DNA from 2 places in the Haloleucobacter ellipsoideus genome. Region 2 is predicted to be linked to the other one. Evidence: riboswitches for the same ligand, from Rfam matches in the RefSeq annotation. Region 2 holds a riboswitch; the other holds the start of a gene.

The links. A riboswitch is a leader RNA that binds a small molecule or an ion and turns the genes downstream of it on or off. The one in region 2 is predicted to bind cobalamin.
Region 1: linked by a shared signal. The riboswitch ahead of ACT6QG_RS11040 (TonB-dependent receptor plug domain-containing protein) and the one ahead of cobW (cobalamin biosynthesis protein CobW) in region 2 are both predicted to bind cobalamin.

The regions. Positions count from the first base shown of each region.
Region 1 covers NZ_JBQWAR010000019.1:196,962-201,731, forward strand. The annotation lists gene ACT6QG_RS11025 (peptidylprolyl isomerase) at 6-461, shown strand; gene ACT6QG_RS11030 (proteasome-type protease) at 513-1,319, opposite strand; gene ACT6QG_RS11035 (enoyl-CoA hydratase) at 1,493-2,293, shown strand; cobalamin riboswitch at 2,416-2,624, shown strand; gene ACT6QG_RS11040 (TonB-dependent receptor plug domain-containing protein) at 2,749-4,755, shown strand.
Region 2 covers NZ_JBQWAR010000015.1:14,995-19,764, reverse strand. The annotation lists gene cobN (cobaltochelatase subunit CobN) at 1-1,790, opposite strand, end outside; gene cobW (cobalamin biosynthesis protein CobW) at 2,060-3,094, opposite strand; cobalamin riboswitch at 3,276-3,460, opposite strand; gene cobO (cob(I)yrinic acid a,c-diamide adenosyltransferase) at 3,555-4,175, shown strand; gene ACT6QG_RS03620 (cobyric acid synthase) at 4,175-4,770, shown strand, end outside.

The sequences.
Region 1 (4,770 bases), on a different contig from region 2:
TCGACATGAGTGAGGAAGTGCTCGTTCTGGAGACCACCAAGGGCCCGGTCACCATCGCATTCCGCCCGGATGTCGCGCCCGGCCACGTGGCGCGCATCAAGGAGCTGGTGGCTGACGGCTTCTATAATGGTGTGCCGTTTCACCGCGTGATCGAGGGCTTCATGGCCCAGACCGGCGACCCGACCGGCACCGGCATGGGCGGCTCCGGCAAGAAGCTGAAGGCCGAGTTCAACGCCGTTCCCCACAAGCGCGGCACCGTTTCCATGGCCCGCGCCCAGAACCCTGATTCCGGCGACAGCCAGTTCTTCATCTGCTTTGCCGATGCCCGCTTCCTGGATGGCCAGTACACCGTGTGGGGCGAGGTCGTTTCCGGCATGGAAAATGTGGACCAGATCAAGCGTGGCGAGCCCGTGAAGGACCCGGACCAGATCATCTCCGCCAAGCTCCAGCCCAAGGCCTGAGTCTGCCGCACACCATATGGAAAGGGCGCCTTCCGGCGCCCTTTTTCTTTCCTACTCGCCCCCGGCGCCCTCATCCCACCCGACAGCCGCACCGGACACGACCGTCGGACGGATCTGCTTGAGATAGGGCGGGCGCGGAATGGAACTGTGCGCCGCCCGCAGCGCCGCGCCCCAGCGTTCCCGCAAATCATGGAAATAGGGATCACCTGCCTCTATGCGGTGGATCAGCTCCGCCTGCAGCTTGTCGTCATAAGCCACCAGCACATCCAGCGGCAGCCCCACGCCCAGATTGGAGCGCATGGTCGAATCCATGGAGATGAGCGCAATCTTCAGGGCATCGGCGAGCGGCATGTCATAATGCACCGCCCGGTCGAGGATCGGCTTGCCATATTTGTGCTCGCCAATCTGGAAGAAGGGCGTATCCGGCGTGCATTCAATGAAGTTGCCCGCGCTGTAAACCATGAACAGGCGCGAGGGCCCACCCAGAATCTGCCCGCCGACCAGGAATGACACCTCGAAATTGATGCCGCCGCTCTCTTCCTTCAGGGCACCGTTCACCCGGTTCACATGGCGGATGGCCTCGCCAACCAGCCGCGCGGCCTGAAACATGCTGTGGCAATCGCGCAACTGGTGGGTCTCACCTCCCTCTTCCGAGGGGAACCCCTCCCGCAGGAGGCTGATGACAGACTGGCTGACGGAAAGATTGCCCGCGGTCGCAAGGCCGATGACATGATGGCCCGGCTCCTCGAAAACATGGAGCTTGCGGAAGGTGGAGATATTGTCCAGCCCCGCATTGGTGCGGGTATCTGCCAAAAGCACGAGCCCTTCACGCACCAGTAATCCGCAGCAATATGTCATCACAAGGCCCTCATGACGGGAGATGATTATAACGAGGACAAACTGTATCCTGCAATGCGCACATGCAGCGGCTTCACGGTGCGGTGCAATCTTTCCTTTACACAGGGCTGGCACTACTGGCCCATATAAGAAGAATCGCTGCCACTCTCCTGTCAGCGTTCAGAGGAGGCTCCATGTCCAAGACACCGGAAACGCAGTCCCAGAGTGAAGATATCGTTCTTGTCGAGCGGGAGGGCCGGGTCGCGATTGTCCGTCTCAATCGTCCCAAGGCGCTGAACGCCCTCAACCTTGCCGTGATGACAGAGATGAGCAAGGTCATCACCGCTCTCGACAGCGATGTGGATGTGGGCGCGATTGTCATCACCGGCTCGGAAAAGGCGTTTGCGGCCGGGGCGGACATCAAGGAAATGGCCGAGCGCAGCTCCGTGGAAATGCTTCTGGCGGACTGGTTCGCCGGCTGGGATGCCGTGGGGCGCTGCCGCACGCCTCTGATTGCCGCCGTTTCCGGCTTTGCCCTTGGCGGCGGCTGCGAGCTGGCCATGATGTGCGATCTCATCATTGCTTCCGAGACGGCGCGTTTCGGCCAGCCGGAAATCAAGCTTGGCGTCATTCCCGGCATGGGCGGCTCCCAGCGCCTCACCAAGGCCATCGGCAAATACAAGGCCATGGACCTTGTGCTGACCGGGCGCATGATCGATGCCCATGAGGCAGAGCGCGCCGGCCTCGTCTCGCGCGTTGTGCCCGCCGAGCGCCATATGGAAGAGGTGCTTGAAACCGCCCGCACCATCGCCAATTTCGGCAAGCCTTCGCTCATTTCCGCAAAGGAAGCGGTGAATCGGGCGCTGGAACTGGGCCTGAACGAGGGTATTCTGTTCGAGCGCCGCACATTCCACGCCCTGTTTTCCACAGAGGACCAGAAGGAAGGCATGCGCGCCTTCACCGAAAAGCGCGCTGCAACCTTCAAGCATCGCTGATCTGGCTGCCCATCAGGGCATGCAGGCTTGAAGAAACTGCAACCGGATTGCCCTTTCGTGGCAATCCGGCAACAGTTGTTGCATATGAACCATAGATGCATTGACGCATCAGCAGCACCTCGCCTAATTTCCGCCATGACGGTGTCCTTCCCGCAAGGATGAAAAGGGAATGCAGTGCGATTCGCCTTCTGGCGCATCCAATCTGCAGCTGCCCCCGCAACTGTGAGCGGCGCTTCGTTTTTCACACAGCCACTGGGCATGGGATGCCTGGGAAGGCGAAAAACGAGAATGAGCTGCAAGCCAGGAAACCTGCCGTCGAGTCGTGGTCACACGCGAGCCTGTCAGGCGGGGTTCCCTGATGGTGGAAGAACGTGCTGTGGTCGATGCTCCGGCGGCCAGGCAGGCATTCCTCTCTCGCGGTGACGTGTCCACAAGGCGTCCCGCCAGAGGTCTTCATGCCGGTCTTCCAGTCTCTTTTTTCCCTTCAGCCCTATCGCGCGCGCCGTGGCAACGCGCTGATGTGCGCCAGTCTGCTCGCCCTCGTGGCAGCCGCGCCCGCACTCGTGCAGCCCGCCCTGGCCCAATCTGCGCCGCAGACTGAGGAAGAGAGCACCCAGACCTCATCCTCCGAGGCGATCAACCTGCCGGATGTGGTGGTCAGCGCCACCCTCATTCCCACGCCCGAGAGCCATGTGGCGAGCTCCGTCACGGTCATCACCCAGCAGGAAATCCAACGGCAGCAGTGGCGCAGCCTCCCCGATGCGCTTCAGACAACGCCCGGCCTGAACGTGGTGCAGACCGGTGGCCCCGGCGGCCAGACCTCCGTCTTCATCCGCGGCACGGATTCCGGCCAGGTGAAGATCATGATGGACGGGATCGACCTTGGCGATCCCTCCAGCACGAACGGGGCGTTCAATCTCGGCAACATGTTCACCAATGACCTCGCCCGCATCGAAGTGCTGCGCGGTCCGCAGAGCGGCCTTTACGGCTCCGATGCGATTGGTGGTGTGATTGCCATGACCACCGCACGCGGCCAGGGGCCGGGCACCATCTCCGGCTTCATGGAAGGTGGCTCGATGCGCACCTTCAACCAGGGCGCGACCCTGAACGGCGCGGTGGACCGCTTCTCGTACAACCTGAATTTCGGGCATTTCAAAAGCAGCGCCATCAAGGTCACGCCGGATTATGTGCTTTCTCCCGGCGTTCCGGCTTATGACAATGCCAATGACAACTGGACCCTCTCCGGCCGCTTCGATTTCGACCTGACCGACAATCTGACGCTGAACTATACCGCGCGCTATATCGACACCCGCCTGAACTTCACCACCTCGACCTCCGTGCCCGAGGGTGTGGGCTTTGCCCATGGCAAGTTCTTCATCAACAAGGGTGAAGGCATCTGGAAGGCGCTGGATGACAAGCTGATCAGCACGTTCGGCATTTCCTCCACCAATTATTCACGTGACAATTCCGGCTACTACAACGATTACGATTATGATGGTGACCGCCAGACCTACTACTGGCGTTCCAACTATAATTTCATGCCGGGTCAGAACCTTCTCGTTGGTGTGGAGCGCAAGAACGAGAAGATGACGAACACGCCGGACGGGCCGTGGGGCATCAGCACCGGTGATACGGTCGGCTATGCCGAGCTGCAGTCCTCCTTCTGGGAGCGCCTGTTCGTGGCCGCCAATATTCGCTATGACAGCGATGACGATTATGGCGATCACACCACCTGGCGTATCGCCCCTGCCCTGCTCATTCCGGAAACCGGCACCAAGCTGAAGTTCACCTATGGCACGGGCTTCAAGGCGCCCTCGCTGTATCAGCTCTATGCGCCGGCCTCCTCCTGGGGCCCCATCGGCAATGCCAATCTTCAGCCGGAAGAAAGCAAGGGCTGGGATGTCGGCTTCGAGCAGCAGGCGCTCAACAACCGCGTGAGCTTCGGCGCCACCTACTTCCGCAATGACCTGACGAACCTCATCGCCTTCACCTCGAATGGCTATGAGAACGCCCAGCGCGCCAAGACCTATGGTGTGGAAGCCTTTGCCGCCCTTGAGCTGAACGACCAGTTCTCCGTGCGGGCGGACTACACCTACACCAAGGCCATTGGCTATGAGATGTCATCCTCAAGCTGCAAGCAGCGCGGCGATGGCTCCTGCTACCTGCTGCGTCGCCCGGACAACAAGTTCAGCGTGACCATGAACTGGCAGCCGATGGACCAGCTCACCCTGGCCGCAACGCTGGTCTACCTCTCCGATTGGTGGGATACCGGCCGTTCCGGTGGCCCGATCGTCAAGCAGAGTGGCTATACGCTCGTGAATCTTGCCGCCAATTACGAGGTGAACCAGAATCTGTCGGTCTATGGTCGCCTCGACAACCTGTTTGATGAAGGCTACGAGGAGCCGCGCGGCTATCTCGCGCCGGGCTTTGCAGCCTATGCGGGTGTGCGCGTCACCTATTGAGGCGCAACATCATGG
Region 2 (4,770 bases):
ACAGCGCCGATGCGCCGCTTCGCCGGCGCCGCCTCGCCGGGATCATCGACGATGAAGGGATAGATGACCGGCAGGCCGGCCAGCACAAGACGCGGCCAGCACAGGGGGGAGAGGGCCACGGCCTTGCCCGGCAGCCATTCCAGCGTGCCATGGGTGCCCAGATGGACCAGTGCATCAAACTGTCGCGCGAGGGCGAGGTGAAAGGCCAGATAGGCGTGGACCGGCAGTTCTTCGGGGTCGTGATAGATGGCCTTGCGATCCACGCCGCGGCTGCGGTCCGGCTGCAGGGCGACCAGCGCCTTGCCCGCGCGCAGGGCCGCAAAGCGGAATGCCCCGCGAACACAGGCCGGATCATCGCCCGGCCGGCCCCATCGTTCCAGCAGGGCGGTGCGCGGCGCATCCGGCAAGGCGGCCAGCCAGCTTTCATACTCCGCCAGCGGCAAAGTGAGGGCCTGTGCGGTCCGCGCGCCGGTGAGCCGGGCCATCAGGGCCTGTCCATCCCATGTCCGGGCGGTGTCATGGCCGGCCTGCGCCAGCAGATCAAGGATGGAACAGGTGCTTGCGGGTGTATCCAGCCCCACGGCGAAACCGGCCCGCCCGCCCCGCGCGGGATAATCGGGCAGGACGATGGCGAGGCGCCGTTCATGGGGAGGCGTGTGGCGCAGGCGCACCCAGCACGCGGCCTGCCGGGCCAGGGCGGCGATGCCTTCCCTATAGGGCACCTGCACCCGGCGGGTGAAGGCAAGGGCCGGGTCTTCCTCCAGCTCCTCGCGGAAGGAGACGGGATAGCCGGAAAGACGGCCGTCAAATTCGGGCAGGGCCACCTGCATGGCCAGATCCGCTGCCGCAAGCCCGCGCCCGGATTGCATCCATGCCGCGCATGTGCTGCCCGAGGGGATGGCCTGAAGAATGGGGCAATCGGCCTCATCCAGCACGAAGCCTTCATCCTGACGGGCGGAAAAGGCGGTGGTGGACAAGATGACATCCGGCGGAAAGGCCCGCAGATGCTCTGCCAGGGCGCTGGCGACATCCTCGTCCTTCAGGCTGGTGAGGCCGAGAATGAAGGGGGACAGGCCCTCCGCCTCAAGAGCCTGCGCCAGATGTTCCAGCGGCGCCGTCTCTCCGGCAAGGATCGCGGAGCGATAGGCGAGAATGAGGGCGCGCGGGCACGATGTGGTGCCTTCCGCGGCGGGCAGGGGGCAGATGCCGCGGGCGGCATCCCACTGGAACAGTTTCGGCGCGGGCTGCGGCGACGGCACCGGGACCGGAAGGCCCAGAATGTCGCGGGCCACCAGCCGCAGCACAATCTCCATATTCTGCACCCCGCCCGCGCGGAAACAGGCCGCAAGCCTTGCGCGCAGTTCCGGCGGCACCGTGTCATGGGCGGCAAGGCGCGGGTCCTCGCGCTCGTCACCCGGCAGAATGCACAGTGCAATACCGCGTGCGCGGCACAGGGCGCTGAGTGTTTCCACCCCGTAGCGCCAGTAGTCCAGCCCGCCCAGACAGCGCACCACCACCGCCTTAGCCGCGGAAATGGTCTTTTCCGCATGGAAATCCACCGAAAGCGGATGGCGCAGCTTCTTCAGGCTGGCAAGGCGCAGGGTGGGCGGGGCGTGCAGTGCACCGGCGGGGGGCATGGGCGCGCGCGTCATGGCAAGATGGGCCATGGCAAGGGCGGAAAGGTCGCTGTCCGCGAAGGAGAGCACCACCACGTCACCGGGGGGCTGGTCAAGATCAATGGCCGCTTCGCCATCATCCAGGCTGACAGTGCTGACCGGCAGAAGATGCATGATCGTCTATCCTGCGGCTTCGGTCGTGCGGGTGCGGGGCCGGCTGGCCCCATGCGCCTGCAGGCCGCGTGTATGCCTGCGCCCCGCGCAGGACTGCCGCCTCCGCAAACTGATCGCCCCTGCCTGCCTGTTTCTCACCGTGCACCTGAATTGCGGCCGGATGACCGGATGATGTTTTCTGGCCCATCCACATGACCAGACCCTGTCGGGCGGAGGGGGCAGGCGGCGCATGCATGGCTGCCTGCCACCCCTTCTGCTGCCCGGCCCGTTCAGCCCGCCAAAGCGCGCGCCACGGCATCCTTGTCGAAGTCCTTCAGGCCGATCACCACCAGCCGGCCCTCGCGTGCCTCACCCGCCGCCCATGGACGGTCGAAATGGTGGGAAATGCGCCGCCCCACGCCCTGCACCACCAGCCGCATGGGCTTGCCGGCGACAGGCACGAAGCCCTTGATGCGCAGTACGCCATCCGCCTCGGCCGCGCGCGCCACGCGGGCCGCCAGCTCTTCGGGCGAGGCGGCCTCGGCCACCGGCAGGGCGATGCTTTCAAAGTCATCATGATCATGCGGCTCCTCGCCGTCATGATGGGTCTTGCGGGCGTCGAGATCATTCTCCACGGCGGCATTGAGGCCGAGCAGAAGGGCCGGCTCCACCACGCCATGGGCGGTTTCCACGATCTTCACCGCGCGCGGCAGATGCCCGGAAATCTCCGCCCTGGCCTGCGCCTTGCCGGCGGCATCCATCAGGTCCGCCTTGTTGAGAAGGATGAGATCGGCGCACAGGATCTGGTCCTCGAACACCTCCTCCAGCGGGTTGTCATGATCCACCGCCTGATCCTGCGCGCGCTGTGCGGCGAGGGCTTGCGGGTCATCGGCAAAGAAGCCGGCGGCAACGGCCGGGCCATCCACCACCGCGATCACCCCATCCACCGTCACGCGCGAGCGGATCTGCGGCCAGTTGAACGCCTGCACCAGCGGCTTGGGCAAGGCGAGGCCGGAGGTTTCGATGAGGATATGGTCGGGCGGGTTGTCCGAGCCCAGAAGCTGGTCCAGCGCGGGCACAAAGTCATCCGCCACGGTGCAGCAGATGCAGCCATTGGGCAGCTCCACCACCCGGCCCTCATCGCAGCCCTCTATGCCGCAGCCTTCGAGAAACGCGCCATCGAAGCCGACATCGCCAAACTCGTTCACCAGCACGGCGATGCGCGCGCCATTGGCCTGTTCCAGCACATGACGCACCAGCGTGGTCTTGCCCGCCCCGAGAAAGCCGGTGACGATGGTGCAGGGGACTTTGGCAAGGGTGCTCATGAGCGCGCCTCCACGCACATGGTCTCTACAGCGTGCACATGCGCACCGGGGGCGCTACAGGCGTGTGAAAGGCGCGACATCATCTGCTCCGTCAGGCTCCGGCAGGCGCCGGTCAACTTCCACGGACGGAGCGGACATTCGTCCGGCACAGCGCCAGCCGCCACCCCGGCGGATGGGCCCATGGAAGCAGGGCATGACGGCAGGTCTCCTGGCTTGCGGCATATCCTTTGCGCGCCTTCCCGGGCCTGCGCCCAGTGGCCGGTTGCGCAAGGCAGGGCCGCCTACAGTTGCGGGGGCAGCCGCGGCTTTTCCACCGCATTCCCTTTTCACCTCGAACTTCGAGGCACCGTCGCTTATAGGGTTAAAGGGCGGCGCTGCGCTGCGCAAGCGTGCGGCATGCCGCAGAGCCAGACCTGTGCACGTCCTCCCGCCTTTTCAGTGCCATTTGCAGGAGAGCCCCATGGACAACCCTGGACAGGATGAGCGCGAAGCCGAGCGCTACCGCGAGAAGATGAGGAAGCGCAAGGAGGTGCAGGACAGGGAGGTGGCGGAAAAGACCATCGAGAAGGGTCTCCTTATGGTCCATACCGGGCCGGGCAAGGGCAAGTCCACCGCCGCCATGGGGCTGCTGCTGCGCGCGCTGGGCCATGGCTGGAAGGTGGGCATCGTCCAGTTCATCAAGGGGGCGTGGGAAACCGGCGAGCGCACCGCCTTCGAACGGTTCGGCCCGCAGATCCGCTGGTACACCATGGGCGAGGGCTTCACCTGGGAAACGCAGGACAAGGCCCGCGACATCGCCGCCGCCGAGGCCGCCTTCGCAAAGGCGCGCGAGCTGATGGATGATCCCGGGATCCGCCTCCTCGTGCTCGACGAGCTGAACATCGCCCTGCGCTATGATTATCTGCCGCTGGATGAGGTGCTTTGCGCCCTCACCAGCCGCCGGCCGGACCTGACCATCGTGGTGACGGGGCGCAACGCCAGGCCGGAACTGGTCGAGGCGGCGGATCTGGTGACGGAAATGGGGCTGGTGAAGCATCATTTCAAAGCCGGGGTGAAGGCGCAGAAGGGCATAGAATTCTGATGGCGCGCGCCCTCATGGTGCAGGGCACCGGTTCCAATGTGGGCAAGTCGCTGCTGGTGGCGGGGCTGTGCCGGGTGTTCATGCGGCAGGGGCTGAGGGTGCGGCCGTTCAAGCCGCAGAACATGTCCAACAATGCCGCCGTCACGGCGGACGGGGGCGAGATCGGCCGGGCGCAGGCCCTTCAGGCGCGGGCGGCAGGAGTGGCGCCCAGCGTGCACATGAACCCGGTTCTGCTGAAGCCCCAGAGCGATATCGGCGCGCAGATCGTGGTGCAGGGCAGGGTGTTCGGCACCGCCCGCGCGCGGGAGTATCAGGGCCTGAAGCCCCGGCTGATGGCGGCAGTGCAGGAAAGCTTCGCGCATCTGGGAGCCGAGGCCGATCTGGTGCTGGTGGAAGGGGCCGGTTCAGCAGCGGAGGTGAATCTGCGCGCCGCGGATATCGCCAATATGGGCTTTGCCCGCGCCACCGGCACGCCCGTCATTCTGGTGGGCGATATTGATCGCGGCGGGGTGATCGCCGCGCTGGTGGGCACAAAGGCGGTCATCGATCCGCAGGATGCGCGGATGATCCGCGGTTTCATCGTCAACCGCTTCCG